DNA from 4 places in the Bacillus sp. JJ1609 genome. Region 3 is predicted to be linked to each of the others. Evidence: riboswitches for the same ligand, from Rfam matches in the RefSeq annotation. Region 3 holds a riboswitch; each other region holds the start of a gene.
What was found. Region 3 has a riboswitch for S-adenosylmethionine ahead of metK (methionine adenosyltransferase). Riboswitches for the same ligand answer to the same signal wherever they lie in the genome.
Positions count from the first base shown of each region.

Region 1 (5,931 bases), on a different contig from region 3:
GAATGGTCCATTACATGGGCAGGCGATTGCCGGAAAATTGGGCCTTACCCCTCCCACGATCACTCATCACATTAAGAAGCTTCGTGATATAAACGTAATTTATGAGCGCAGGGACAAAAACACAATTTATTTCCATTTAAACGGATCTGTCATCATGCAGCAGGCAAAGACCCTGAGCCGGCTGATTGAGAAAAAGGAAGGGGAGGTGGAAGCGATGATTGAGCGTAATTTGGAGAGCAAAAAAGTAATCGAAAATTTCATTACGAAAGACGGACAGCTGAAGAATATTCCTGCACAGAGAAAGAAAAAATTGATGGTGTTCGAATACATTGTCCGTGGGTTAAAGGCAGGGAGAAAGTATCCTGAGAAGGAATTGAATGAATACATCAAGAAGTTTCATGACGACTATGCAACGATCAGGAGAGAATTCATCATCAACCATTATATGTACAGAGAAAATGGGATATATGAACTGAATCCAGAAGAAATGTGGGCAAAGCCGGAATAATTTTTATAAGCTTAAAAACCGCGCTAGTAAATGTGTAAATGGTTCCGTTTTAGGGTGCTTTCTTTGTAAAAGACACAAGAATTGACGTATGAATTGGCATACGTCTTTTTCTTTATTTATCAAGATTTCTACGAAATTCATTTAACTTCGACCTAGCAATTGACAACATTATTATGATGGACATAAGGTTTTGTTAATTAAAAAAGAGGGTCAAAAATTCAGTCATTTCCAGTACTGTGTTGATGACCAATTTTTTTAATCTTGATCAAAGCTGCTGAATCCCGCATCTAGGATCAAGAGGGTCCGCACTTATCGGATAGGGGATCAGGTTTAGCACCCGAGCTGATAGACGGAAAAATTCCGCTTAATTAATAATTATTATTAAAAAAAGCTTAAATAAACGGAGAGATTCCGCCTATTGACTCGAAAAATTCGACAAGGGGAGATTTTGCTTTGCATAATCGGAAAACCTCCCCTTATATACCCCCTAAACGAGCTCCCATCTGTATTTAACCGAAAAATCTCCGCTTATTTACTTTTGGTGGTTACCGATTAAGAACAAGACATCTTATTTAAAAGGGAATGAGGATAACTCAAAAATCCAAGAGAATCTCATTTTGATGCTATACGATCAACCGTATCACAAATAAATGAGGCTTTAAGGTTTTTATCTATCAATAACGACGCCAATACGGATCGTCATTTCGACACGTATTTTAAGAAAGGCACCTCAAAACGGAACGGTTTAGTAAATGAGAGAGCGGTTTTTTCTGAGTTTGAAAATAATTAATATAGTTCAGGCCTGCGGTCTGCAAAAATTGGTATTCTGCTTCTCGCATCTTTTACCTGGTCAAGGTCAATTTCAGCTGTAAGAATCTCCTGTTCTTCCCCTGCTTCAGCAATTATGTCTCCCCATGGTCCAATTACCATGGAATGGCCTGCGAATTTATTGTTTGGATCAGAGCCTGAACGGTTGCAGGCGATTATATAGCTCTGATTTTCAATTGCCCTGGCTATGAGCAGTGCCCTCCAATGTTCGAGACGCTGTATTGGCCATTCAGCAACGACGAACATTGCTTCAACCTCCTCAAGAGCATGTGCGCGTACCCATTCCGGAAAGCGAATATCATAACAAATCAGCCCGGCAAATTTTTGGCTGTCCAAAGAAAAAAGCCCTTTTTGCTTTCCGGCGGCCAGATATAAGTGTTCATCCATCAGCTGAAACAAATGCAATTTACTATATTTCCCTGAAAGCTCGCCACTCTGATCGAATACAAGCATTGTATTTTCAATACCAGCATCCGTCTTATTAGCTACCGATCCGCCGACAATATGAGCATTGTATTTGGTGGCACTACCCTTTAAAAAGGCTGCGGCTTCACGTGCGTCTGCATCGGCTTGATCTTTTAGGTTTGCTAAATCATAACCAGTAGTCCAAAGCTCAGGGAGCACGATAATATCTGGCTTTTCAGAGCTAGCTTTTTCCATTAGGTTCATTGCTGTATCGTAGTTTTTTTTCGAATTTCCAAACGCGATGTCCATTTGCAGACAGGCTATTTTAAATTTCATCTTAAATCACCGCCATAATTTCTGAAAATTATTTCTTTACAAGTTACTATTAACGTTATATCATTTGTGACTAGAATTTCAAATTAAAATTTTCAAAATATAATAAGTTCTTTAAGCAGGTGAAAAAATGGAATTTCAACAATCAGAATTATTGAAGAGCCTGCCCAAGCAATTCTTTGCATCTCTCGTCCAAAAAGTAGGGAGATACACTGAGCAGGGGGCAGATGTAATTAACCTTGGTCAAGGTAATCCGGACCAGCCGACTCCTGGACATATTGTCAATAAATTAAAAGAAACGGCTGAGAATCCGCTTAACCATAAGTATTCTCCTTTCAGGGGAATGCGTTCATTCAAGGAAGCAGCGGCAGAATTTTATCAACGGGAATACGGGGTCCATATTGATCCAGAAGAGGAAATTGCGATTCTATTTGGAGGGAAGGCCGGTCTCGTCGAAATTCCTCAATGCTTGCTTAATCCAGGCGATACGATTCTTGTCCCTGATCCTGGATATCCTGATTACTGGTCAGGTGTTGAACTGGCGAGAGCGAAAATGGTGACAATGCCTCTTAGGGAAGAAAATGGTTTTTTGCCTGATTATACGGAGCTTAAAAAGGAAGTTTTATCCGAAGCAAAGTTGATGTTTCTTAACTACCCGAATAATCCAACAGGAGCCATCGCTGACGAGAATTTTTTTGAAGACACGATTAAGCTTGCGAAAGAAAATGGTATTTGTGTCGTTCATGATTTTGCCTATGGAGCGATTGGCTTTGATGGAAAACACCCGTATAGTTTTTTACAAGCTGAAGGCGCCAAGGATGTTGGAATAGAAATTTATACCCTTTCTAAAACGTATAATATGGCAGGCTGGCGTGTTGGCTTTGCCGCCGGGAACAAAAGTGTGATTGCGGCGATCAATTTGCTTCAGGACCATATGTATGTCAGCTTGTTTGGCGCGGTTCAGGAAGCAGCTGCAGAGGCCTTACTGGGTTCGCAGCAATGTGTTTCCGAATTGAATAACTTGTATGAATCAAGAAGGAATGTGCTGGTCGAAGGGCTAAAAAATATCGGATGGAATATTACAGCTCCAAAAGGCTCATTTTTTGCTTGGCTAAAAGTTCCTGAGACGTTTACTTCTGTTGAATTCGCTGATTTCTTATTGGATAAAGCACATATCGCGGTGGCGCCGGGAGTAGGATTTGGTGAATATGGAGAAGGGTATGTCAGGGTAGGTTTGCTTACCTCCGAGGATCGTCTCAGGGAGGCTGTCAGCAGAATTGAAAGCTTGGGAATTTTCAAAAAACATATTGACAATGATTTATGAACCTGACATAATCCTAATTAATAAAATTATTTAACTAATTAAACCAATTAAATAACTTAATAAAATTATTTTCTTATCAAGAGCAGGTGGAGGGACGAGCCCTATGAAGCCCGGCAACCGACCCAGCATTATTGCTGGGCACGGTGCTAATTCTTGCAGCGGAAGCTGATAGATAAGGAGATGTTAGTTTATTCATCTAACCTCTTCTTTTCGAAGAGGTTTTTTTTATGCCTGTTCTAGCAGGACGATTTTTGTTTTAGAAGGGAATGAGCTTCATGAGTGAAATTACAGCAACTTATTTTGTACATGATTCAAAGCATAATCCAGAGAAGAAGGCCGAGGGAATCGCACTCGGACTGACAGTAGGTTCATGGACAGATTTGCCAGAGCTCGATCAAAAACAGCTTAAAAAACATAAGGGTAGAGTGGTTTCTGTTGAAGGAACCGGCCTTGACAGCAATTCAGAAACGGTCGCGACAATAAAAATTGCTTATCCTGCCTTGAATTTTTCACCAGATCTGCCGGCGATTTTAACAACCGTCTTTGGAAAGCTCTCGCTTGATGGCAAAGTGAAATTAGTCGATCTCCAATTTGGGGATGAGCTCAAAAAAGTTTTTCCAGGACCACGATTTGGAATCGAGGGCATCCGCAGTAAATTAGGGGTTTATGATCGTCCATTGTTGATGAGTATATTTAAAGGTGTGATTGGCCGCGATCTTGATTTCCTGCTTAAGCAATTACGGGAACAAAGTTTAGGTGGGGTAGACTTGATCAAGGACGATGAAATTCTGTTCGAAAATGAACTTACCCCTTTTGATAAGAGAATCTCAGAGGGGAGGAAGGTTTTGGCTGATGTCTATGAAACTACTGGTCACAGAACCTTATATGCTGCCAACCTTACAGGAAGGACTTCCCAGTTAAGAGATAAAGCAAGGAAAGCGGCTGAACTGGGAGCTGATGCATTGTTATTCAATGTTTTTGCCTACGGATTGGATGTTCTCCAGGAACTGAGGGAGGACGATGAGATTAACGTGCCGATCATGGCTCATCCGGCTGTAAGCGGGGCTCTGACTTCTGCTGAAGATTATGGATTTTCCCATTCATTGCTCCTTGGTAAACTGCTTCGCTATGCAGGAGCAGATTTCTCCCTGTTCCCATCGCCTTATGGAAGTGTTGCACTTGAAAAGCAACAGGCCATTTCCATCTCAGATGCATTGACTGCCGAGGACCTTTTTAAAAAGAGCTTCCCAGTGCCTTCAGCTGGTATTCACCCTGGCATGGTGCCGCTCTTGATTAACGATTTTGGAGTCGATTCAATTATCAATGCAGGTGGCGGTGTCCATGGTCACCCAGGCGGAGCTCAAGGTGGAGGCAAGGCGTTCAGGCAAGCAATTGATACTGTGCTGAATGGTAAAACACTTGAAGAAGGAGCACTGGAGCATGATGAACTCAAGATTGCTCTCGCTCTATGGGGTTCATCCGAGGCGGTGTCCAAATGATAAATCCCGTCGTTTTCTGTGATTTTGACGGAACAGTAACTGAAAAAGACAACATTATCTCTATCATGAATAAATTTGCACCTTCTGGCTGGGATGAGCTGAAGGATGCCGTACTGGACCGACGTGTTTCAATCAGAGAAGGAGTCGGCAGGATGTTTTCCCTCCTGCCGGTTAGTCTGAAGGAAGAAATCATTCATTATGCTGTGGAAAATGCCGAAATTCGTCCGGGCTTTCAGGAATTTCTTGAGTTCGCGAAAGAGGAAGGTATCCCGGTTTATATCGTCAGCGGCGGAATTGATTTTTTTATAGAACCAATTATTGAGCGGTTTGGACCGTTTGCTGGAGTTTATTGCAATGGCTCAGATTTTTCGAAGCAGACAATCAGAATTGAATGGCCAAACAGCTGCGATGAGCAATGTTCCAATGATTGTGGCTGCTGTAAGCCATCCATTATGAGAAAGCTTACTCAAAACGAAACATATAAAATTGTCATAGGTGACTCGGTAACCGATCTTGAAGCTGCAAAGCAGGCAGACTTTGTATTCGCAAGAGATTATTTAAAAGCCAAGTGTGAAGAATGGGAAATTCCCCATACACCATTTGAAACTTTTTATGATTGTATAGAAGCTCTTAAAACCAAGACAGGGGTGAGAGGATGAGCATTTTAGAAACAAAATGGGAAGAACTTGCTGATGTGAAGGCAGAACTGGCTGAACGGGACTGGTTTATGGGAACAAGCGGCAACCTTGCGATCAAGGTAAGCAGCGACCCTGTACAGTTTCTGGTTACAGCGAGCGGAAAAGATAAACGGAAACGTACTGAGGAAGACTTTTTGCTTGTCGATCAATTCGGGCGGGCAGTTGAAGAAACGCATTTGAAGCCATCAGCCGAGACACTTCTGCACGTTGAAGTATATAGAAAGACCAACGCAGGCTGCAGCTTGCATGTGCACACGATTGACAATAATGTAATCTCCGAAGTCTATGGTGACAGGGGGGAAGTCCAATTTCAGGGCCAGGAATTAATTAAAGCAT
Region 1 covers NZ_JBALSS010000027.1:104,519-110,449, forward strand. The annotation lists gene V7654_RS19490 (metalloregulator ArsR/SmtB family transcription factor) at 1-508, shown strand, start outside; gene V7654_RS19495 (carbon-nitrogen family hydrolase) at 1,295-2,077, opposite strand; gene V7654_RS19500 (pyridoxal phosphate-dependent aminotransferase) at 2,205-3,398, shown strand; SAM riboswitch class I at 3,469-3,577, shown strand; gene mtnW (2,3-diketo-5-methylthiopentyl-1-phosphate enolase) at 3,674-4,897, shown strand; gene V7654_RS19510 (2-hydroxy-3-keto-5-methylthiopentenyl-1-phosphate phosphatase) at 4,894-5,556, shown strand; gene V7654_RS19515 (methylthioribulose 1-phosphate dehydratase) at 5,553-5,931, shown strand, end outside.
Region 1: it holds a riboswitch for S-adenosylmethionine, as region 3 does, so the genes downstream of both, mtnW (2,3-diketo-5-methylthiopentyl-1-phosphate enolase) here and metK (methionine adenosyltransferase) in region 3, are expected to answer to the same signal.

Region 2 (5,931 bases), on a different contig from region 3:
GCACCTATAAAACTGCTGCCTCGTTTTGGCATTTGCTTCTTATTTCTAACTTTTGAACGGACCAATTCGCTGATCTGTAAAAGCAAATCATTCACTATCGCCCTATGGGCTGGAATATCCAGGCTTAGAATTGCAGAAGAATCCTGGTTAGTAAGGATTTCGGTTTTTTCGAAGGCAGACAATAAATCGTTATGGAATGGCTTTGCTTCCTTAAAAGAAAGCGCCTCATGCAGATAACACAGCATTTCATGAAGCTGTTGCATGATGGGAAACACATCAAACATTTCCTTTGCAGATACAGAATTTTCTCGCCAATCTTTCCCTCTATACGTCACCTGGGAAACCTTTTGGCCAGCGCCGAAGCATTCATATACCGTACACCCATTGAAACCATTGCTGCGAAGGTTTTTATGGATGCTGCAGCTGTAATCATTTTGCAGGTTTTGACAGGGAGTACCACCATCTTTATCAAAAGCAAAGTCAGCTGACTTCGCATATGGCAATGCTACACAGCACAAACCAAAACAATTTGTACAATCAGCACGTAAATCTTTTAGTTTATCAATCTTTAATTGGTTAGGCACATCTTTCACTTCCTCTAATAAACTTTACAAAAATCCAGTTTTTATATTGTTAAATATGAATTCAACAAATAACTTAACACTTCCTTTATATATCCCCTCGTATCTTTCCAACAAAAATAACCTCGGTACAATACCGAGGCTAAATTTTAACTTCATGATTAATAAGAACATATACACAACTTCCAATCAGTTGTTGCTCATTAACCACATAAATTTCTACTAATTTTATATTCTGCCTTAAGTTCTTTTTCTAAAAATTCCGCTAGCTTCAGCATGCCAAATTTCCCTGCCTTTGCTTCAGCATCTGAATTATAGTTGGTATTTGTATTTATGTCATAGGTGAAAATTTCTCCTTGTCCATTTCGGATAAATTCGATTCCAGCTACACTGATGTTGTTTGCTTCAAGTACCTTTTTATATTTTTCTATAATAGGGTCATTGAATCCTTCGATGATTTGGAACTTTGGCTTCTCTTCGACTTCCTCCCCTACAGGGCAGAAAAGATCACCAATCTGGCATGCATCTGCGGGGCACAATTCAAATCCTTCTGATGTATCAACTCTAACACCATATTCAAACTCACCGCCAACAAACTCGCATCTAGTGATATAGCTTTCAGGCGAAAGGATATACTCCTGGATAAGAGTAATGCCGTCAACCGGTTCTTCAAAGAAAGCTCCCTCAACATATGTCTTCAATGCTTCAATTGATTGAAACAGCTGGACACCCAGGCCTTTCCCTGCCCGATTATGCTTTGTGATAAACGGTCTTCCTTCAAAAGCCCTCACTGCCTCCAAAATATGGTCTTTTCCTACAGCCGCTATTGTTTTGGGAGTCCGGACGTCATGTTTATTCAACTCCAAATACTGCTTGACCTTGCTTACTTCTAATTCAAGAGCCCTTGTTCCGTTATGCACCTTCCGTCCGTGAGCTTCCAGCCATGCTAAAACCTGCGAAGCATATTCAGGTGCATAGCGATGCCCTCTTGTATGGGACGATGCACTCATCCTGCTATAAAAAATTCCCTCAGGCGGCTCCGTTGTTAAATCCAGCACTCCTTGATCAAGATGCCATTCTTCATACGGCACACCCAGTTCTTGAAGTCTCTTTGTCAAATGTACTGTCCACTCGTTATTTTCATGAATTACATATACTTTGCTCAAATTCATTCGCTCCTTAATAAATTACACGTTGAATTTTTTAAAATTAAAATGACTTCTATACCAAATTTAATTTCTCAGAAAAAAACAACTCAAATATCACGCTGAGAAAATAATTCTCCATCAAACCGTTAAAATATCTCTTTTTCCCTCGACAAGTGGCATCACTTCTTTGGCGAAACGTTCCATTTCCTCTAACTGAGGTGAGAATTGCAGGAGAAGCAATCCTAGTCCTGCCTCTTCATATTGTAAAATCCGTTCCGCAATCTGCTCTGGTGTGCCCACCAAATTTGGCCGCAAACCGCGATTTGATACGGAATAATCCTGAAGCTGGATCTGCTGTTCGAGCTGGGATTTGCTCGTAAAATCCTTAAATCCTGCATAGGCGCTAGATTCTTTTACATTCGTGATTCGCGCTAATTCAGCGTGCGCTTCTTCCTCGGTATCCCGGCAAATGACATATGCGGCCATTCCGAACTCCGACAGTTCTGCATTTCCCGTAGCAGCTCTACGAATTCTCATATCGGAAATTTTCCGCTGAATTTCTTCAACCGTTCCTCCATGCATCACATAAGCATCGCATTTCTCAACAATCGTCTGTTTCCCCTTCTCACTTTCACCGCCAGCGTACAAAATTGGATTTGGACGCTGAACCGGTTTCGGAAAAAGCTTTGTATCTTTCAGTTGATAAAATTTTCCATCGTACGAAAAACTTTCTTCGCTCCAAAGTCCCTTTAGAATATCTATGAATTCAGTGGTCCTTTCATATCTCTCATCATGCTCGGTAAAAATGCCTCCGTACTGGCGAGCTTCTTCTTCCCACCAGGCAGAAACGACATTCAGAGTGAAACGTCCTTTGCTGATGTTGTCAATATTCGCGGCCATCTTTGCAGTGATTGCCGGGTTGTGAAAACCAGGACGGACTGCAGCCATTATTTCTATTTTTTCCGTAACAGAAGCAAGTGAGGCAGCCGTGGTCCACGCTTCAAGTGAATCATGCTCCGGCCCTTTAATATCATTTAAGTACAGTTCGGCAATTAAGGTAGTAGAATACCCCCATTGCTCTGCTGATTGTATGACGCTTTTGGCATAATCAAAAGTCGGTGGCATCTTTTCATCCTCAACATTCCTTAACCATCCGCCAAAAATCGGCAGCCAAAATCCATATTTCATCTCTTATCTCTCCTCCGCTCACGCAATCTCTACTTTACCAACACATTAAGTTGGGATTGTTTTTAAAAAGATAGAGACTTACAAAAGTCTCCCCAAAACAAAAGCTCCCTTCACAAAGAAGAGAGCTAACCAAAACTCTCTCCTCATCTTTCGAACAAAAAGTTCGCAGGAATTGGCACAGTGTTCAAATTGAACCTGTTGCCGAGGTTTCGCAGGGCCTTTCCCTCCACCTCTCTTGATAAGAAGAAACTATGTATTAAATTTTAGTTTAATAAAGGGATAATATTCTAAATTTAAATAAAAGTCAATTCGTAATTCGAAATATTTTAATTATTATAATGAATGCTCCATCATGAACCGGTTTACCCGCTCGGTTGCTTCAGTTAGTCTCTCAGGTGGTTGTACCATCGCAATTCTTACATAGCCTTCCCCTTGTTTGCCAAAAGCGTCACCCGGGACGACTGCAATGCCTTCCTGCTCAATCAACTCGAAGGCAAAATCACGGGATTTCCAACCTGCAGGGATTTCTGCCCATACAAACATCGTTGCAGGAGAATTAGCAACTTGCCATCCGCTATTTCTTAATCCAAAAACTAAAGCATCCCTACGAGCTTCATATTGCCTAACCTGATCCTTTAGAAACGAATAATCAGAAGTCAAAGCAGCAACTGCTGCCATCTGGATCGGATAAAAGATCCCATAGTCGATATGTGATTTAAAAGAAGCCAGAATGTCAATGACTTGTGAATTGCCTACCACATAGCCAATTCGGCAGCCTGCCATATTAAACGTTTTCGAGAGCGAATTGAACTCTACTCCTACTTCCTTTGCACCAGGCACTGACATGAAACTGATTTGCGGGTTTCCGTCATAGATGAGCTCAGAATATGCAAAGTCGTGGACAATCAGGATATTATGGAACTTGGCAAACTGGATAACCTCTTCAAAAAAGCTTTGATCAGCAAGCGCTGTTACAGGATTCCCTGGGTAGCTTAAAACCATCATTTTCGTTTTTTGTAAGACGCTTTCTGGAATTTCGTCTAGTTTAGGGAGGAATTTATTCTCCACAAGTAAAGGCATCGGATGGATGAGCCCGCCTGCAATTGTAACACTAGCTTCATAGATTGGGTATCCGGGATCCGGTACAAGTACATAATCACCTGGATCAATGATCGCTGTGGCAAGATGAGCAAGTCCATCCTGAGACCCCATCAGTTGCAGGACTTCATTTTTATCATCCAATTCAACACCATAACGCTGTTGATAAAAATATTTAACCGCCTCATTGAATTCACTGATTCCTTTCAATGTATACCCGTATCTTCCAGAATCCTTCGAATATTCAACCAGGGTATCAACTACAAAAGATGGTGGCGGGAAATCCGGACTCCCAATGCTAAGATCGATGACATCTTTCCCTTTCAAAAAAGCAGCCTGCTTTCGATCTACCACCTCCTGAAAGATGCTGGAGGTCATTTTTCTAATTTTTTCTGATCCGAAGAGATTCATGGACATTCCCCTTTACTGTGAATTTACGTCATGTTGTTGTTCTTCGAGAATTCTAACTTTTTAAAATATAAATTCGATTATAACAGTCTCACATTTACAGTTCCAGAATCTTTTTCTATTCTTCAGAATTTTTAACTTAATAAAGTCTTCTGTACAAGCCAATCAGTTGTTGTTTTTTCAAAAGGCATAAGATTATCCTCATTGTCCATTGTAGGATTCAAGCTTTTATTCATGATAAAATGATAGAAACGTTAAATATAGAAGGAGTGTAAAACAATTATGGATACTCACGTTACTACAAAAATGAAAATTTCAAAACCTGCTCATGAGGTGTTTGAAGCATTTGTAAACCCAGAAAAGATGGCTAATTTCTGGTTTTCATCCGGAACAGGAAGAATGGAACCGGGAAAGACAATTATCTGGAGGTATGATGAATACAATGCAGAAGGTTCCGTCCTTGTGTTGGAAGTCGAGGAAAATAAGAAAATCGTGTTTTCCTGGGGAGCAGAAAATCAAGAAACAATTGTTACAATCACTCTGAAAGAGCTAGACTTTACGAGTACCATCGTTGAGGTTAACGAATCTGGTTTGAAAGCAGATGACCCTGAAATAGTAAATAAAATGCTCCAGCAAAAAGAAGGTTGGGTATATATGTTAACTTGTTTAAAAGGATATTTGGAAAATGGCGTGAGTAATTTGAGAGCATCATTGGTTCATTAAGAAGTAAAAATGACTAGGGTATTATTTCTAGGCAATACATAAAGAAAATAATACCCTATTATGTGGCGAATATTTGCTTACTATGTCAAATCAAAGGTCAAATTGACTTTATAAATGTTTCATAGGATACTGCATATTCCTTAAAGCCATTTCTTGCGTATAATTTTTTCGCATGATCGTTCCATGAATAAGCATGTAATTTAATTCTATTAATCCCTCTTTCTTTCATCCAATTTACCGTCTCATCTAATAGTCTTTGTCCCAGACCATGTCCTCTAGCGGCATCATCCAAAAAAAGTTCATCAAAAAGACCCATCCTGCCTGTTCCATTATCTGCTGCTTCATTTTCTTCAAAAATTCTTCCTAATGCATATCCGACTGGTGTGCCTTCTAATTCTGCTATAAGGATCAAGGTATCTTCATTCCTATTATTAAAAGTTTCCAGAGCATTCCTTTTAATTGAATGCATTACATCTTCATAATTATCGTATGTACATTCGCTATTATGGTTTTTTCGATTGAAGTTACTTAATTTAACTGCATACTCAATAAAAATATCTCTGTCACTATCTACGGCTTGTCTGATTTCTACTTTCATACACTTTCCTCCGGTTTAAGTTCTTTCGTTAATTCTAAGATTTTTCTCTACTATATTTTTCTAAATGATGATTTATTAAGAACTCTAGTATGAAATTCATCCTGATGACTATAATTCCATTTTAATGGTTTATAAGAATAAATGTAAAAAAAAATGAGCCGAGGAACAGCTCATTTTTTAAACAGGA
Region 2 covers NZ_JBALSS010000007.1:26,492-32,422, forward strand. The annotation lists gene V7654_RS07840 (pentapeptide repeat-containing protein) at 1-584, opposite strand, end outside; gene V7654_RS07845 (ATP-grasp domain-containing protein) at 785-1,747, opposite strand; gene V7654_RS07850 (LLM class flavin-dependent oxidoreductase) at 1,868-2,917, opposite strand; SAM riboswitch class I at 3,058-3,162, opposite strand; gene V7654_RS07855 (aminotransferase class I/II-fold pyridoxal phosphate-dependent enzyme) at 3,251-4,426, opposite strand; gene V7654_RS07860 (SRPBCC family protein) at 4,706-5,146, shown strand; gene V7654_RS07865 (GNAT family N-acetyltransferase) at 5,244-5,744, opposite strand.
Region 2: it holds a riboswitch for S-adenosylmethionine, as region 3 does, so the genes downstream of both, V7654_RS07850 (LLM class flavin-dependent oxidoreductase) here and metK (methionine adenosyltransferase) in region 3, are expected to answer to the same signal.

Region 3 (5,931 bases):
TTTTGGAAGTTCATCCATATATTCCTGCGGGCTGATTACATAACTGATGTTTTCAACACCAAGTTTGTCAGCAGTTTCTTTTGCAACATCAATTTCGCTGAATCCGTTTTGTTCGAATCCAACTGAGAATGTCTTAATTGCAGGGTGGTACTGCTTAGCTATCGAAGCGATGATAGATGAATCGATACCGCCAGAAAGGAATGAACCAACCGGTACATCACTGCGCATATGCATTTTTACTGATTCGAATAACACATCTCTAATTTCCTTCGTGAATTCTTCCTCAGTTTTATGGATTGGCGAGAAGCTTGCCTTCCAATAGCGCTTGATCTCCATTGGTGAACCGATTTTCTTTGTAAAATAATGCCCTGGCTCAAGCTTGTAAATGCCTTCAGACAATGTGTTTGGTTCTGGAACGAACTGATACGTTAAATAATGCTGCAATGCCTTGTAATCAAGTACATCATTCTCTAATGCAAGCAGGATGCTCTTCTTTTCAGAACCAAAATAAGTGCGGTCTCCGTCTTCAAAAAAGAAGAATGGCTTAATGCCAAAGTGATCGCGTGCTCCAAAAAGGATTTGTTCCTGTTTGTCCCAAATGACAAAGCCGAACATTCCGCGCAGCTTGTCAACTGCGTGCTCTTTGTAATGGCTGTAAAGAGCAATGATGACTTCTGTATCAGAGTGAGTCTCGAATTTAAGTCCCTCTTCAATTAATTCATCGCGAAGCTCAAGATAGTTGTAAATCTCGCCATTGAAAATGATCCAGTACCTTTCATTTTCATACGTCAGAGGCTGATGTCCCGCTTCAATGTCAATAATGCTCAGACGGCGGAAGCCAAATTGGATATGCTCATCATAAAAATACCCATCATCGTCCGGTCCACGGTGGGTAATGATATCGTTCATATTTTTAAACAGCTGCTTTTGTTCGCTGCTGAATTCTTGTGCTTTTTCATGTACACAACCGATAAAGCCACACATTATGTACTTCACCTTCTCCATTTCAGAAAAAATTTATTGTTCTTTCGTTAAGCTCATCTAAAAACATACCATCTAATACTACCATTAAACACAAAAAATTTGCAGTAAAATCTCAGGGAAAATTAAGGTAATACTTTATTTTACACCTTTTGGTCTAGATGCAAACCAGAAACTCCATTCTTGCGGGTATTTAGGTCCTGTTTGCCTTTGCAGTTCTCTTAATAAGACGGAAAATTAAAAAGGGAGTTACATATTTCTATGCAACTCCCTTTTCGATTTTATTAAGCTTGTGCTTGTGTACGTAATGCTTCTGCTTTGTCAGTACGCTCCCAAGGAAGATCAACATCCGTGCGGCCGAAGTGTCCGTATGCTGCTGTCTGCTTGTAGATCGGCTTACGAAGGTCAAGCATGTTAATGATGCCAGCAGGACGAAGGTCGAAGTTGTTATTTACAACATCGATCAATACATCTTCACTTACTTTTCCTGTTCCGAAAGTATCGATAGAGATGGATACAGGACGGGCAACACCGATAGCGTAAGCAAGCTGAACCTCAACTTTTTCAGCAAGGCCAGCAGCTACGATGTTTTTCGCAACGTAACGTGCAGCGTATGCAGCTGAACGGTCAACTTTTGTAGGATCCTTACCAGAGAATGCACCGCCGCCGTGGCGAGCATATCCGCCGTAAGTATCAACGATGATTTTACGGCCAGTCAATCCTGCATCACCTTGTGGTCCGCCGATTACGAAACGGCCAGTTGGGTTGATGAAGTATTTTGTATTTTCATCGATCAATTCTGCTGGTACAACAGGATTGATGACATGTTCTTTAAGATTGCGCTGGATTTGCTCCAGGGAAACTTCTGGGTGGTGCTGTGTTGAAATAACGATTGTATCGATGCGGACAGGCTTGTCGTTCTCATCGTATTCAACTGTTACTTGAGTTTTTCCATCCGGACGAAGGTATGGAAGGATTTCTTCTTTACGAACTAAAGTCAGGCGGCGTGATAGCTTGTGTGCCAATGAAATTGGAAGAGGCATAAGCTCTTTTGTTTCGTTGCATGCAAAACCGAACATTAAGCCCTGGTCTCCTGCACCGATTGCTTCGATCTCTTGATCAGACATTTGTCCTTCACGAGCTTCAAGAGCCTGGTCAACACCCATTGCGATATCGGCAGACTGCTCGTCAATCGAAGTCAATACTGCGCAAGTTTCAGAGTCAAAACCGTATTTAGCGCGCGTATAACCGATTTCCTTAACTGTTTCACGAACGATTTTTGGAATATCTACGTATGTAGATGTTGTGATTTCCCCTGCAACTAGTACAAGGCCTGTAGTAACTGATGTTTCTGCAGCAACACGGGCATTAGCGTCCTTAGCAAGGATCGCATCCAAAATTGCGTCAGAGATCTGATCGCAAATTTTATCCGGATGGCCTTCTGTTACTGACTCAGAAGTGAACAAACGACGTTTTGTTGACATCTGATTTCCTCCCTCATTTATAAAAAATTGATCGAGGCTGTCCCAATACAAACCTCGGTGTGATACGGTACTCATTCCCTATGTAGTATGAAATAAACGCTGAGTTTTTATTAGAAAAATTTGTTTAAACTTCATGCTGAGTTAACTTTTCCTAATCCTACCCATGGGAGCAATGACACCAAAGAAGGCAGATCGACTGCTATTGGTAATAGACCAGCAGACAGAATACAGAAAAAAACAATATAAAAAACCTCTCCATAGCTTGAGGAAAGGTTTTTGCTTTAATCCGCGCCTTTCGCTCTTATCGTTCAAGGGCATTTCCCTTGCGTCAGGTTAGCACCTTTGCCCGAAAAAAACATACCTTTACCAGGCTGTTATTTCTCGTTTGCAGGTTGCTGGGTTTCATTGGGCCTGTCCCTCCACCAGCTCGGGATAAGAGAGTATCCGTTCAAATCAAAATCATAACGAACCTACAAATACATGTCAATCCTTTTCTTCACAAAATGTCGATTCATGCAGAACTTTCCCACTTTAAAGCGCTGGGGGTCTGACCCCCAATGCGTTAGTGTGTTAAAATCCTGGGGTGGAGTTATTTGGTTCTTGCTCCGGCCTTCTTCTATTTATATATACATTTTTGTAAAAGAGGGAATTTTTTCGAGCATTAGTATAGATTAATTAATGTAATGTGCTAAACTAATAGCGAGATGTAAACACTTTCAATATATCAATCTTTTAAAAAGGAAGGTATTCTCGGATGAATGTTGTAGGAATTTCCAATGAACTTTCAGCTTTATTAAAAGGAAGCAATATACAGGTACAGCTATCTGTCCCGCAGCTGGTTGAAAAAGTATTGAATCGCAATGAAGGTCTGTTGACCTCCACAGGTGCAGTAAGAGCTACTACTGGAAAGTACACTGGCCGCTCACCTAAGGATAAATTTATTGTAGAAGAGGAATCGGTAAAGGATAAGATTGACTGGGGCTCTGTCAACCAGCCAATTTCTGAGGAATCCTTTACGAAACTTTATAATAAAGTTTTGAATTTCCTGAAAGAAAAAGAAGAAGTCTTTGTATTTAAAGGCTTTGCTGGTGCAGACAAGAAATACCGCCTTCCTATACAGGTCATTAACGAGTATGCGTGGCACAACTTATTTGCCCACCAATTATTCATTCGCCCGGATGCAGAGGAACTGCTTAGCCATGAAGCGGGATTTTCTGTCATTTCTGCGCCTACCTTCAAAGCTGATCCAAAGGAAGATGGGACAAACTCAGAAACATTTATCATCGTCTCATTTGAGAAGCGCGTCGTACTAATTGGCGGTACAGAATATGCAGGAGAAATGAAGAAATCTATTTTCTCTGTCATGAATTATCTTCTTCCTGAAAACGGCATCCTATCCATGCATTGCTCTGCTAACGTAGGGCGTGAAGGTGATGTTGCCTTGTTCTTCGGATTATCCGGAACAGGAAAAACCACATTGTCTGCTGATACGAACCGCCGATTGATCGGCGATGATGAGCACGGCTGGTCGGCAAACGGTGTTTTCAACGTTGAAGGTGGCTGCTATGCAAAGTGCATCAACCTTTCTAAGGAAAAAGAGCCACAGATTTATGACGCGATCCGCTTCGGTTCTGTCCTTGAAAATGTTGTTGTTAACAGTGAAACGCGCGTTGCTGACTATGATGACAGCTCACTGACGGAAAATACTCGCGCAGCTTATCCAATTCAGGCAATCGATAATATCGTTGAACCAAGTATTGCAGGACATCCGAATACGATTGTATTCTTGACTGCTGACGCCTTTGGAGTGCTGCCTCCAATTGCGAGGCTTACCAAGGAGCAAGCAATGTACCACTTCTTGAGTGGCTATACATCCAAACTTGCAGGAACAGAACGCGGCATCACATCACCACAGGCAACATTCTCTACCTGCTTCGGTTCCCCTTTCTTGCCGCTTGCTGCGACACGCTATGCAGAGATGCTTGGCGAAAAAATCGATGAGCATAACGCGAAGGTATTCCTCGTTAACACAGGATGGACTGGTGGAGAGTACGGAACAGGAAGCCGGATGAAGCTTGCCTTCACACGTGCAATGGTTCAGGCCGCTCTTGAAGGCGAATTGAACAATGTTGAAACAGTGAAGGATGAAATTTTCGGTCTGGACATTCCACTTCACGTACCAGGTGTTCCTGACGATGTTCTTCAGCCAGTAAAAACATGGAGTGACGAGGAAGCTTATTATGCAAAAGCAAACGAGCTTGCGCAGAAGTTCCGTGCAAACTTCAAGAAGTTCTCAAATGTGCCGTCCCAAATTGAAGAAAAAGGCGGACCAACTGGCGGACCAACTGCATAATCTATCTGATAAAAGGCCATTCCTTCGGGAGATGGCCTTTTCCTTTGTTTATAAGTAAAATAAACGCCAAATCGAGCTCACTAAACTAGAGTTGTCTTATACAAGCTCTTATTTTTCCATGCTTTCTGTCCAAAGGATGAAAGTGCGAAAAATAAGGGCTTTTTTGTATTTATTAATTATTTATAGGAATAATATTCCGAGGAGGTTATGACATTGTATTTTCTTTTGAATTCAATTGGAGTTTTAGTTGTACTGGGAATTGTTTATTTACTTTCACCCAATAAACGAAGAATTAAGTGGAAATTCATTTTGTTGTTATTAGTTGTAGAATTTCTGATCACGTGGTTTATGTTATCTACAAAGATAGGAACATGGGTAATTAATCAGATCGCATCTTTCTTCACATGGCTTATTTCATGCGCGAATGAAGGGATATCTTTCGTTTTCCCTTCAGCTATGGCTAATGAATACGTAGATTTCTTTTTTAGCGCCTTGATGCCGATCATCTTCATCATTACTTTCTTTGATATCCTGTCTTATTTCGGTATTTTAACCTGGATTATTGACAAAGTAGGCTGGCTAATCGCGAAAGTGTCCGGTTTACCTAAACTTGAGAGCTTCTTCTCCATCCAAATGATGTTCCTGGGCAACACAGAAGCACTTGCAGTAATCCGTCATCAGCTCGCGGGATTAAGTCAACTTCGTCTGTTGACTTTTGGAATCATGAGCATGAGCAGTATTAGCGGGTCCATCATAGGAGCTTATTTATCAATGGTCCCGGCGACATATGTTTTTGCCGCGATACCGTTAAATTGTTTGAATGCCCTATTGATTGCAAACATGTTAAACCCGGTTGAAGTCAGCAAGGATGAAGATATCGTTTATGTTCCTGAAAAAGGGGAACGAAAGGATTTCTTTTCCACCATCTCCAACAGTATGCTTGTAGGTGGCCGGATGGTTCTTGTCATTGCAGCAATGGTTATTGGTTATGTAGCATTGACAGCTAGTTTAAATGGGATATTAGGATTCTTTGTTGAAGGATTGACCATTCAGAAAATTTTCTCGGTTATTTTTAGCCCATTCGCATACTTGCTCGGATTGTCCGGTAAAGAT
Region 3 covers NZ_JBALSS010000024.1:242,452-248,382, forward strand. The annotation lists gene asnB (asparagine synthase (glutamine-hydrolyzing)) at 1-984, opposite strand, end outside; gene metK (methionine adenosyltransferase) at 1,266-2,465, opposite strand; SAM riboswitch class I at 2,764-2,904, opposite strand; gene pckA (phosphoenolpyruvate carboxykinase (ATP)) at 3,220-4,818, shown strand; gene V7654_RS17580 (NupC/NupG family nucleoside CNT transporter) at 5,032-5,931, shown strand, end outside.

Region 4 (5,931 bases), on a different contig from region 3:
ATCCTGACTATCCTGGAGTGACCGAGATTGCGCGTGCCTTTTTTGAAGAGCACCACGATTGGGATAATGCTGTTGAACTGGCTGTCAATGAAGGGGTGCGCACTGGTTCGCCACGCTGGTTCGATGTGTTGACGCAGTATGTCGATCAAGGAAATACAAGCTCATTCGAACCTGCATATTTCAACACGGCTTTATCTGTATTATTCCAGGTAGACCGCAGCCGTTTTGAACGGCTGGCTGTTTCACTATGGCAAAGCTACAGGGGCCAGACAACCTATATGACATGGCTGCGAGAATTCAATCATCTGTTCAGTGGAATGGATGGAAACAGAAGGGATGGCTGGAATCAGCTTTCGGCTGTATACCAGGATGCCTACTTTGAATTGATTAATGGCGATCGGCTAATCAAGGAAATTTCACCTTTGATTCCAGATATGCTTACTAATTGGCTGAAGATCACGAGTCAGGCTAATAGCCTGGTTTCAGCATCATCGATCATTGCCTGGAACGAAGTGTTCCCATCAACGATCAGTGGCGCTGCTATCCATGATGCAGAGACGCTCATCTTGAATTCGCGTGATTACCACGATGGCTATGAGGATAGCATGAACCTGTTCACGACAATCATCAAGTGGGCCGAAGAGCATGAAATCGAAGTCGGCAACCGGATCAAGTGGATGGTGCAGGAGCTGAACGAGTCCAATGTCCATAACCTATTGGTTGCAGGCATATCCGGAAATGGAAAGTCTTCTTTTGTAAATACAATCATTGGCGAAGAGCTAATTACTGCGCCAACAGCCGCTGTCATTCGTTTCAACGATCAGCAAAATACCGAGATCTTGGAGATTACTGATTCAGTTGTACGTGAAATTACGGATGTAAATGATTTTCAGGAAGTGGCTGGAGTACGCCGCCAAACGCATAAGAACGAAACCGTTATTGATTTTAAAGCCCAGTTCCCGTTCCTGCGTGAGCATGAACTCACTTTAATCGACACACCAGGAGTCAACCGCAATAATTATGACAAGCATCCGCTGTTCAATTACCTGCGTTTTGCAGATAGCTTACTGTTTGTCCTGAATGCGAATGACCCATTCACAGACAGGGAAAGAGATATCCTTTCGAAGATTTCGGAATACTTTCCTAACCTGCCGATCCACTTCCTTTTGAATAAAATGGATGTCATCTACAGCCAGCAGGAAGCGATTGAAGTATTTGATAATACATGGTCTGAAATCAGCCAATATTACCCTGAAGCTAAAATGTTTGCCTTCTCTTCAAATTATGAAAAGCAGCAGCAGCTAAAGGATTTCTCTGAATTTATCAAAACAAATCGAAACGCTATGAACTTCGAAGAAGAGCGAACTTCCAAACTGCAATTCTTTGTCAGAAGGGCAATCACTTATTTGCTTGATAAACGAATTGAAATTGAAAATAACCATATGGAATCCATCAGCTGGAATGAAGAAATGGTTGGTAAGCTGAATGGAGCCATCAATCAGCTGGGAGATATTGAAGAGGAAAAATCACGCTCTATCCAAAAATCGTTCCGCAAAATCAAGGACGATACCCGCGCTGAAATCATCGAGAAAATTCCGGAACTGCTTCGCGGCTGTACTGATTTAGTGACGGAAGACAGCGATTTTGGAAGGCTCCATGATGAGATTGATAAAGAAATGAATATACGAATCCAGGAGTATCTAGACAACACGGTGCTGCCTAAGTTCCATGAATCTCTAGAAGGCTGGGTACAATTTTCAAAAGATGAATTCGGCCATAGCCAGTCCTACCTGAATGAAATGGCTGAAAGCTTCAATGCGATGTATGGGGATGAACGGATTAAGCTCGAATGTGATTTCAGAGTGCTCGATGACTGGCGCCGCGATGCTGACCGGATGACGAATGGTGTCTATTATGAAAAGGTCAATATCATGCACAGATCGACCCCTCAGCAGTTCTTTTTAAAGAGTGCTGGTAAGCTTCTTGGAGTGCTGCCGCAAAATAATAACATGCTGTACAACCGTTATAAAACCTATCTTGAAACCGAAGATTACTATGAAATCGCCGTTTCAATTGCGAACAAGTTCCTTCAGCAATTCGAGATTTTCGAAAAATCGATTGAACGTGATGTTAATCTATTCTTCAAGCAGCCTTTCATTGCTCTTGAGCAGGCCGTTGAAGAGGCACGTTCAGAAATTGAATATGGCAAGAATGAGCTTGAAAAAATGAGGGTAAACCCTGAGTTGTATCGCGATCCATTGACACTGTATGAAGTAAAACTTCGTCAATATGAATGGATGACAGCGGCAGGCAGAGGGGAATAACTTGGAAAAGGAAGATTCCTGATTGGGAATCTTTCTTTTTTTTATTCAGTCAAAGAGGTTTATAGCAAATAAACGAATAAAAATTTAATTTTCGAAATAATATTGACAATATGAGTATAGGAGATTAAAGTAAGTTTATCGATTTGCTCCGTTAACTGAATAAAGAAATTCTCTTATCAAGAGTGGCAGAGGGACTGGCCCTGTGACGCCCGGCAACCGTTCCATACGGAATTGGTGCTAAATCCTGCAAAACATTTTTATGTTTTGAAAGATAAGGGAGGAAGAATCCGTCTGTTCTTTTACGCTGATGAAACCTCTCTTTTCTGGAGAGGTTTTTTTATATGGTTGGAAAAAGCAAATCATTTTTAAAGGGGGAAAAAGAGATGAAAAGAAATGGTTTGAAAAAGGTATTTTTAACAGCAGTTTCGGCAGCGCTTTTGCTGACAGGCTGCGGCGGTGGAGAAACAAAGACGGCGAGCGGACCGGTTGAAGGTGTTCCTGATCGCTTTGCTAAAGGAGAAGAAGTGAAAATCAAGGTCATCCGCAAGATTGGCGGCGATGACCATACTGCTCAGTATTTAGCTGGCGCTAAAGCGGAGGGAGAAGCGTTAGGGTTTAAGGTGGACGTATTCACCGCAAATGGCGATACGGCAAAATTCCATGATGCGATCAACCAGGCGCTTCAGCAGGATTATGATGGATTCCTCATATCACACGGCGACGATGCAGCTACGGTGAATGATGTCAAAAAGCTTGTTGAAAAGGGAAAGAGTGTTGTTACATTTGACTCGAATGCAGACATTGCACAGGTAGATGGGGTCACCCTTACATCTCAGGATGATGAAGCACTTGCAAAGCTAGCTCTAGATCAGCTCGTAAAAGAACAAAATGGTAAAGCGAATATTGTCTACCTTTGGGTTGACGGTTTTCCGCCAATGGTGAGAAGAAATAAAGTTTATCAGGAAACATTGAAGTCTAACCCTGGAATTAAAGAGGTTGAGAGATTCGGAGTGGCAGCTGCCGATACAAGCGTCCAAACTCAAAACGCGGTAGCAGCGATGCTGAACAAACACCCTAAAGGGGAAATCGATGCGATTTTTGCAACTTGGGATGCATTCGCAATTGGTGCTGCCCGTGCGATTAAGGAAGCCGGCCGCGATGAAATCAAAATCTATGGAATCGACGTCTCCAACGCGGATCTTCAGGAAATCCAGGGAGAAGGCAGCTCGTGGAAATATACTGCAGCAGTAGATCCTAAATTAATTGGCGCAGTAAATATGAGAATCCTAGCGAAAAAGCTTGCAGGGGAAGATACACCTCCAACTTATGACCTTGAAGCAGCGCTGATCTCACAGGAAAAACTTCAGGAGTCAAAAGATGCAGTCAACATGGTCAATCTTGCAGACATCATTGAAGGCTGGGGACAATCAGATGCATTTGAAGAAGATTGGATGAGGAAATTAAAGGATCACTACAAGAAATAAAGCCTTATGTTTAAGAAGTTTTATTACTACCGATTGGGATTCCATTACAGAGTTAAATGGTTCATTTTAATTGCAAAAAGCACTAATATATCTGACAACAAATTAATCTCTACATCTGCAGGCACTCTCATCCTAAAGAGAGTGTCTGCTTTGCAGATTAATAGAAGAGGGGGTTCCGGTATGGCAGGTAAGAAACTTGAGATGAAAAGCATTACAATTGATTTTCCTGGAGTTCGGGCACTCGACCATGTGGATTTCGTCACGGAAACAGGGAAAATCCATGCTTTAATCGGGGCAAACGGAGCCGGTAAATCTACTTTGATGAAGGTGCTATCCGGAGCTTATGGACATTATTCGGGCGAGATTTTCCTTAATGAAGAGAATATTGACATCCATATGCCTGGAGATGCACAGCTGCATGGAATCCAGACGGTGTACCAGGAGGTCGATACGGCGATCATTCCTTCGCTGACAGTGGCTGAAAACATTATGCTGAACCAGACTGTGCAGAACATGGAAAACAAGCATTGGATTAATTGGAAGCTGCTTTTTAAACAAGCGGAAGAAATCCTATCCGGCATGAATCTTCATATTCCTGTGAAGAAGCTGGCCGGTGAGCTGACTCTTGCCGAGAAGCAGCTTGTGCTAATTGCGAGGGCAATTTCCAGCAACTGTACCTTTTTAATTTTGGATGAGCCGACAGCACCTTTAAGCCATACAGAAACAACGGAACTGTTCAGGATTGTCCGTGATCTCGTTAAAAAGGGTGTAGGAATTGTGTTTATTTCCCACAGGATGCCGGAAATTTTTGAACTGTGCGATGAACTGACTGTCATGCGGAACGGAGAGTTTGTTGTTAGAAAGAAAATCTCTGACGTGAATGCGAACCAGGTGATTGAATACATGCTTGGACGCAAGCTTGAGGACCAATTTCCGCTACTGAAAAGCGGGACCGGAGAAATTCTTCTTGAAGCAGATGGCCTGAGCGATGGAGATAAAGTCAGGAACACCCGGCTTCATGTAAAAGCGGGAGAAATTGTCGGAGTCGCCGGCCTGGTTGGAGCAGGTAAAACTGAATTGTGCAAGGCTTTGTTTGGAGCTGTTCCCAATGTTACAGGTACAGTGAAGCTGCGAGGAAAAAACCTTAGGCTGAACAGTCCGCATGCCGCCGTAAAGGCTGGGATTGCCCTTGTACCCGAAGAAAGACGCAAGGAGGGTGTTCTTGTATCTGAATCAGTCACCTCAAACCTGACTGCCGTTAACCTGAAAAAATTCACGAGGTTCTTAAGTTTTATCGACAGACGCGCCGAAAAGAACACAGCGCTGGAATACATTAGCGCATTAGGAATCAAGACACCCACAGAGTCGGCAAAGGTTGAAAATCTTTCAGGGGGCAACCAGCAAAAAGTTGCGATTGGAAGATGGCTGATCGCAGATGCTGAGGTTTACATTTTTGATGAACCCACAAAAGGTGTGGACGTGGGTGCGAAGAGGGACATTTTTGAATTGATTGTAAAACTGGCTGACCAGGGGAAAGGTGTTATTTATGCTTCTTCTGAGCTATCAGAAATCATCGGGATCACGAATCGGGTTTATGTCCTCTATGATGGTGAGCCGGTCAAAGAGCTTGAAACGGCAAAGACAACCGAAGAAGAACTATTATTTTATTCAACAGGAGGCAGATAGGATGGACGCCAAACTCCCTTTGCAGCAAAACACACAGCCGAAAAAGACATTCGAATTGTTCCAGTTCTTATATAAGTATGGGACCATCCTGACTATTTTTGTCCTAATAGCCATTTTTGCGGCTGCGAACCCTTCTTTTATCAATGGAGATAACTTAATCAATATATTAAGATCGATTTCGATCGTGACCATCATAGCAATTGGCATTACGATTTCGTTAACCGTTGATGGCTTTGATTTGTCTGTCGGTTCTGTGGCATCACTATCAAACGCAGTAGTGATCTCAATGTTTGTCTGGTTTTCGCAGAATACGCTGATTGCGATTCTGTCAGCAATTGCCGCTGCACTGATTGTCGGGGCAATCAATTCATTCATGATCGTCAAACTGAAAATCCCTGATATGCTGATGACGCTGGCGATGATGTTCATCATTCAAG
Region 4 covers NZ_JBALSS010000028.1:18,831-24,761, reverse strand. The annotation lists gene V7654_RS19680 (dynamin family protein) at 1-2,324, shown strand, start outside; SAM riboswitch class I at 2,495-2,602, shown strand; gene V7654_RS19675 (sugar ABC transporter substrate-binding protein) at 2,708-3,808, shown strand; gene V7654_RS19670 (sugar ABC transporter ATP-binding protein) at 3,989-5,494, shown strand; gene V7654_RS19665 (ABC transporter permease) at 5,496-5,931, shown strand, end outside.
Region 4: it holds a riboswitch for S-adenosylmethionine, as region 3 does, so the genes downstream of both, V7654_RS19675 (sugar ABC transporter substrate-binding protein) here and metK (methionine adenosyltransferase) in region 3, are expected to answer to the same signal.